Litorilinea aerophila: one gene and its partner. Each later gene encodes a partner of the first gene's protein in a complex. Links are inferred from orthologs where the notes say so. Each region holds a gene or a part of one and is shown on either strand. Other genes may lie near its edges.

What was found.
Region 2: the proteins of dnaN (region 1) and dnaX are in contact, whole or in part, in a cryo-EM structure (PDB 8GIZ), measured with the Escherichia coli proteins. The link is inferred for Litorilinea aerophila from one-to-one orthologs.

What each region holds. Positions count from the first base shown.
Region 1 is NZ_VIGC02000028.1:57,072-60,183, forward strand. Bases 85-2,880 are described here. They hold dnaN (DNA polymerase III subunit beta), read right to left. Parts: upstream 2,207-2,880; coding sequence 962-2,206; downstream 85-961. Other genes in these bases: FKZ61_RS18640 (LysM peptidoglycan-binding domain-containing protein), read left to right, coding at 85-896; FKZ61_RS18650 (ABC transporter substrate-binding protein), read left to right, coding at 2,780-2,880. Outside these bases: more of FKZ61_RS18640, read left to right, coding at 1-84; more of FKZ61_RS18650, read left to right, coding at 2,881-3,112. UniProt on the Escherichia coli protein: Confers DNA tethering and processivity to DNA polymerases and other proteins. Acts as a clamp, forming a ring around DNA (a reaction catalyzed by the clamp-loading complex) which diffuses in an ATP-independent manner freely and bidirectionally along dsDNA.
Region 2 is NZ_VIGC02000014.1:107,630-110,845, reverse strand. What follows is about bases 310-3,209. They hold dnaX (DNA polymerase III subunit gamma/tau), read left to right. Parts: upstream 310-896; coding sequence 897-2,522; downstream 2,523-3,209. Other genes in these bases: recR (recombination mediator RecR), read left to right, coding at 2,974-3,209; FKZ61_RS12535 (YbaB/EbfC family nucleoid-associated protein), read left to right, coding at 2,559-2,939; FKZ61_RS12545 (epoxyqueuosine reductase), read left to right, coding at 310-891. Outside these bases: more of FKZ61_RS12545, read left to right, coding at 1-309; more of recR, read left to right, coding at 3,210-3,216. UniProt on the Escherichia coli protein: Part of the beta sliding clamp loading complex, which hydrolyzes ATP to load the beta clamp onto primed DNA to form the DNA replication pre-initiation complex.

The DNA of each region.
Region 1 (3,112 bases):
TCCCGGTGGATGACTCCCTGCGCCCCGAAGCGGAGTGGCTCATCCGCTCCCACCAGGAGGAGCAGCGATTGCGCCGGGCCGGCGCCAGGCGGGTCCGGCCGGGGAGCCGTGGGCGGAGCTCTTCGCCGGCTACGGCCTCTTCTGCCTTCGTGGAGCGGGCCTTCCTGGCCGACCAGGGGGCGGATGCCCGGCGGGCCGAAAAGGGCCAAACCGTCTTCGGCCTGGCCACATGGACGGCGGTGGGCCTGGCTTTTCTGTTGGTGGCGGCCATCGGCGTGGGAGTCTCCTGGTGGGGGAGGGCGCTGCCGTCCCAGGACGTCACATCTGCGTCGGCCACGGCCACCGGGCCGGAGCCTGGCCTGGGCCAGGAGGCGGAGGGCGGGACCACGCCCACTCCGGAGGGCCAGCCCACTCCTGTGCTCACCCCAATCCCCAGCGCGACCATCCCGGGTGACCTGGTTCTCAGCCCCACCGCGTCACCGGCGCTGGCAGATGCCGGCACGGGCGGGAACGTATTGAGCCTGGCAGGCTTTGATCTGGAGCGTCTGCTGCGAGAAGCGGGCCACGAGGAGTTGCTTGGGCTGGGGATCCAGGCCCAGGTGCAGGGAAACCGGGTGATCCTCCAGGGGATTGTCCACCTGGATGCCCAGCGTCGGCTGCTGAAGGAGTTGTTGGAAGCGGTGCCCGGCGTGGCTGAGGTGAGCACCGTCAACCTGCTGCTTCGCCCCCTGCCCACCTACACGGTGCAGGCCGGCGATACCCTCTGGAGCATTGCGTACGACATCTACGGGGATCCAACGCGCAAGGACGACCTGTACGCGCAGAATCGAGACATCCTGCGCTCGCCCGATGCCCTGGACGTGGGGATGGTCCTGAAGGTGCCGCCCCTGGAGTAGGGGGTTGCCTTGACGACCGGCGGGCGCACCCCGGGGGCAGCTCCCAGTACAGTTTACCGGCGCAGCTACCTGGGGGGATGCATGGGCATGACTACGTGGAGGAATTCTTCCTCGCCCATGCCCAGGGGGCGAATGGTGCCCGGCCGGGTGCTTTGGGTGGTCTCCAGCACCACCTGGGGCTGGTCGATCTGGCTGAGGACGTCGATCAGGAAGCGGGCATCGAAGGCGATTTCCAGCTCCTCCCCTTCCACCAGGGCATCGATTTCGTTGACGCTGTCTCCCATTTCCGCGCTGGTAGCCGTCAGCCGGAGCTGTCCCCCCTCCTGACCGCCCGGCCCGGGCGTGACGCCCAGGCGCACGATGTTGGCGTTGTCCCGGGCGAAGAGGTAGGCCACCCGCACGGCCTTGAGGAACTGGGCGGTGTCCACCACGGTTCGGGTGTTGTAGCTTTTGGGGATGATGGCCCGGTAGTCCGGGAAGCGGGCATCGATGAGCTGGCTGATGAGTTCCACCTGCTGGAAGCTGCCCCGGCTTTCACTTTTGCCCCGAAGCTTGAAGAGGATCTGGTTGCGGGCCTGGGTGACCAGCACCTGGACCGGCTGTTCTTCGTCTGCGTCGGCGCTGATGCGGGCCAGTTCGCCCAGGCTCCGGGCCGGCACGATCACCTTGATGGGCTCCCGCTGGGCGCCCTCTGGCTGCGTCCCGGCTAGGAGAACGCTGCGGATGCTGAGCCGGTAGCCATCGGTGGCGGCCATGGTGAGGCGGGTGCCGTCGGCCTCCGGCACGAAGTTGACCTCCACGCCGGTCAGGGTGGGGCGGCTTTCATCGGTAGAGGCGGCAAAGATCACCTGGTCGATCATCTTGCGCAGGCCAGGGGCAGCCAGCTCGATGCGCACACCCTCCAGTGTCTCCACCTGGGAGGAGGCATCCCCCTGGGGGTCGTCCGCGGTGGGCAGGATGGGAAAGTCGGCGGCATCGATGCCTTTCATGTTGGCATCGTAGCGGGCGCAGTGGAGGTGCAGGGTTTGGGTGCGCACCGACAGCTCCATGTCGATGCGTTCCGGGGGGAGGCTGTTGACGAATTCGCTGAGCAGGCGGGCCGGCACGGTGATGGCGCCTTCATCTTCCACCTTGGCGCCGATCCAGCAGTTGATGCCGATTTCCAGATTGGTCGCGGCCAGCCGGAGCTGGTTGTTCCGGGCTTCCAGGAGAATGTTGCCCAGAACGGGCAAGGTGCTTCGGGTTGAGACGGCCCGGCTGACGATGGAGAGTCCTTTGGCCAGATTTTCTTGAAGACAGCTTACCCGCACTGGGTCCTCCTGCTAGCTGCTTGGCGTTCCTGGGTTGAAAGTGGATAGCACTGATATGGCTGATATTGTTATGGACGTTTGCCAGGTTGGTACTGCATATCAGGGCATGTCAGGTGAGCGAGATAATGTCGGCCCAAAGTATATCATATCCTTCTGTAATTGCGAATTGTTTTCCCAAGAAAGGGCGTAGTTCACAATCGTCGGGGATCGCCCATCGGACGCCGCCGTGTTGAACTTTACGCATTTTAAAGTACGGATTTGCCAATTCCTTTAGAATCGCGGTATACATGGCTTTACTGCAAAAAGGTCCAATTAGGACGCTGACCCAACATCAAACTTCTAATATAGCCCTTCAGGAGCTTGCCACAAAGGCGCATCGCCCCGAAACGCCCTTATCACCGCTTTGCCGCCTGATGACAACTCTGCCTTGCACCCCTATTGGCTTTCTCCTCACGCAGCAGGCATGCATTGAGCAACCCCTGCCCCTGGAAGGTGGAGGATGGGGCGGATGCAACCACATTTGTCTGGCCGGGTAGGTGAATCAGCCCTGTATATGAGTCTGCCCTGTTCGAGATGAGAAAGGAGAAAACGGACATGTCTAAGCGACTGTGGAGCTTCCTGGTGCTCGTGGTTTGGGTGTTGGCGGCGTGTGTCCAGCCTATCCAGCCCACGATTAAAATCGGTATCAACGCGCCACTGACGGGCGATATCCCCAAGGTGGGGGAGGGCACTAAGTTCGCTGCCGAGCTATGGCTGGAAGAGATCGGCGGCGCCATCACAGTGGGCGGCCAGGAGTATCAGGTTGAATTAGTCATCGAGGACAACGAGTCCAAGGGGGAATCAGCTGCGGCCGTCAACACCAAGCTCATCACCCAGGATGAGGTGCTGGTGATCGTTGGCCCACAG
Region 2 (3,216 bases), on another replicon or contig:
CGGGATTGGGCCCAACAGGCCGGGGTGGGCTTCATGGGCAAAAACTGCTGCCTGATCCACCCCCGCGATGGCAGCTGGCTCTTTCTGGCCACCCTGCTGATTCCTGAACGCCTGACCTACGACCCGCCACCGCAGGCCCTGCCTCCCCACGAGCCCACTGCCCAGGCGGTGATGGCCGGCCTGCCCCCGGACCAGGTCTACGGCCGCTGGTACCTATCCCCACCAGAGACCCCGGAGCGCTCCGTCGTGGCTACCTGCGGACGTTGCACCCGCTGTCTGGATGCCTGCCCGACGGCAGCCTTCGTGGGGCCCTATCACCTGGATCCCCAACGCTGCATCTCCTACTGGACCATTGAAGCCCGGGGGCCGATCCCGCGGGCCCTGCGCGCCCGATTCGGCAATCGCATCTTCGGCTGCGACATCTGCCAGGAAGTGTGCCCCTGGAACCGCCGCCTCTCCCGACAGACGCCGTTGCTGAAGGGGCTGGAGGCCCACGCCGATCGCATCGCGCCGCCCCTGCTGGAAGGCTTCGCGGCGGAGACCCCCTACTGGCTACAGCCAGCGGCCTTTGCCGAACACTTCCGCCACTCGCCGATCCTGCGGGCGGGGCGGGCCGGCATGTTGCGCAACGTCTGCGTAGCGCTGGGCAACTGGGGCGCGGTCGAAGCCATCCCCGCGCTGGGCCAGGCCCTACAGGATCCAGAGCCCCTCCCCCGGGGGCACGCGGCCTGGGCCCTGGGCCGCATCGCCGCCCGGCACCCCCACAGCCAGGCCCGCTCCCTCCTGGCAGCCGCGCTGGAGACCGAGGCCGATCCCTGGGTTCAGGAAGAGATCCACCTGGCCCTGTCCACCCCATCACTTGCCGACGGCCTGTCGCCAGTGTTACACTAGACAACATGTCACAGGCACTTTACCGCAAGTGGCGTAGCCAGACATTCGAAGAAGTGGTCGGGCAGGAACACGTCACCCAAACCCTGCGCAACGCGCTGCGGGATGGGCGGGTGGCTCATGCCTACCTGTTCTCCGGTCCCCGGGGCACGGGCAAAACCTCCACCGCGCGCATCCTGGCCAAGGCCCTCAACTGCACGGCGCCGGCAGAAAGCGAACGCCCCTGCAACCGCTGTCCCACCTGCGTCGCCATCAACGAGGGCCGGATGATCGATCTCATCGAGATCGACGCCGCCAGCAACAACAGCGTGGACGACATCCGGGAACTGCGGGACAAAGTGGGCTTTCGTCCCAGCGAAGGCCGCTACAAAATCTACATCATCGACGAAGTCCACATGCTCAGCGTCAGCGCCTTCAACGCCCTGCTCAAGACGCTGGAGGAGCCGCCCCCCCACGTCCGCTTTGTCCTGGCCACCACCGAGCCCCACAAGATCCCGGCCACGGTCCTGAGCCGCTGCCAGCGGTTCGACTTCCGCCGCATCCCCGCGCCGGAGATTGCCGGCCACCTGCGGCACATCGTGGAGGCCGAAGGCTTTGAGGCCGAGGACGAGGCGCTGCTGGCCATTGCCCGCAGCGCGCAGGGCTGTATGCGGGACGCGGTGAGCCTGCTGGACCAGATGCTCAGCACGGGCGTCCACACCGTCACCCTGGCCCAGGTTCAACAGGCCCTGGGGGCCGTGAACACCGAAGCCGTGGCCCAACTGGTGGACGCGCTGGCGGCGAAGGACGTGCGCGCCGGCCTGAAGTTGATCCAGCAGCTGGTGACTGAAGGCGCCAGCCTGACCGAGTTCACCCAGCAGGTCATCGAGCACCTGCGGGGGGTGATGCTCCTGCAGATGGCAGACGAGCCGGCACTGCTGAGCGACCTTCCCCAGGAGATGATCCGGCGCATGCAGCAGCAGGCCCGGCAACTTTCCCGCCCCCTGACCCTCTTCGCGGTGAAGCGGCTCAGCCAGGCCCTGCCCGAGCTAAAAGGAAGTTTCCAACCCCAGCTTCCCCTGGAGCTGGCCTTCATTGAAATGGTGGAGGGGCCGCCTGTGGCAGCCGCCCCGGCGGACGTGCCCCCCCAACGGCCAGCCGAGACGCCGGCCCGCGCCGCGGCCAGCCCTACAGAAGCCGCGCCGGAAAGCGCGAAACCCGCGCCGGCCACCGAGTCGGCTGCCGAAGCGGCGCCCCAGGCCCCGGTGGCCGATCCGGACGCGGTCAAGCGGCTGCGGGCACGCTGGCGAGAATTCCTGTCGGTGATCCGCGAGCAGTGTGGCTTTCAAATCCAGGCCGCGCTCAACTCGGTGCGGGACATCGCCATCGCGGAACAGGGGGTGGCCCTGGCCTTCGGCAACAACCAGTTTGCCCGGGACATGGTGGCCCGGCCGGATACCCTGCAGAAGGTCAGCCGCATTTTCTCAGAATACCTGGGGCGCCCCGTCCAGGTGGAGTGTCAGATGGGAGAACAGGCACGCCTGTCCCTGAGCCTGTCCGCTGGCCAAAGCGGAGACGCAGCAGACGCCGGCGACACCCTGGATCCACTGGTGGAGTACGCCATCAACGATCTGGGCGCAGAAGTGGTAGAATAGGGACAGACTCGTCAATTCGATCCAAAGGAGCAAAGCATGGCCAAAAAGCGCAAACATAGCGGGCCCCGTCCCTCCCGCGGCGGCATCCCAGGGATGGGCGGTGGTGGTCTCGGCAACCTGATGGCCCAGATGCAGAAGCTGCAGGAGGAGATGGAAAAGACCCAGGCCGCCCTCCAGGAGGAAGAATTCACCGTGAGCGTGGGCGGCGGCGCGGTTACCATCGTAGCCACCGGCGAGCCCCGGCTGCGGTCCGTGACCATCAATCCGGAGGTAGTGAACGCCGACGATGTGGAGATGTTGCAGGACCTGATCCTGACCGCCGTCAACGATGTCCTCCAGAAGGCCCAGGATCTCCAGGAAGAACGCATGGGGGGACTGACCGGCGGGCTGGGTTTGCCGCCGGGGTTGGGTCTTTGAGATCAACGGAGAGCCCTTTGGGCGCGCCACACATATGCAGCCACTAGCCGAGCCCATCACCAAGTTGATCGACGCCTTCAGCCAGCTGCCGGGGATCGGTCCCAAGACGGCCAGCCGCCTGACCTATTTCCTGCTGCGCAGCGATGAATCCATTGCGCTCAACCTGGCCCAGGCCTTGCAGGAGCTGAAGGCCAACACCCTCTTCTGCAGCGTCTGCTTCAACATCGCAGACCGGGATCCCTGCGCCATCTGCGCCGATCCCCAGCGGGATCATGCC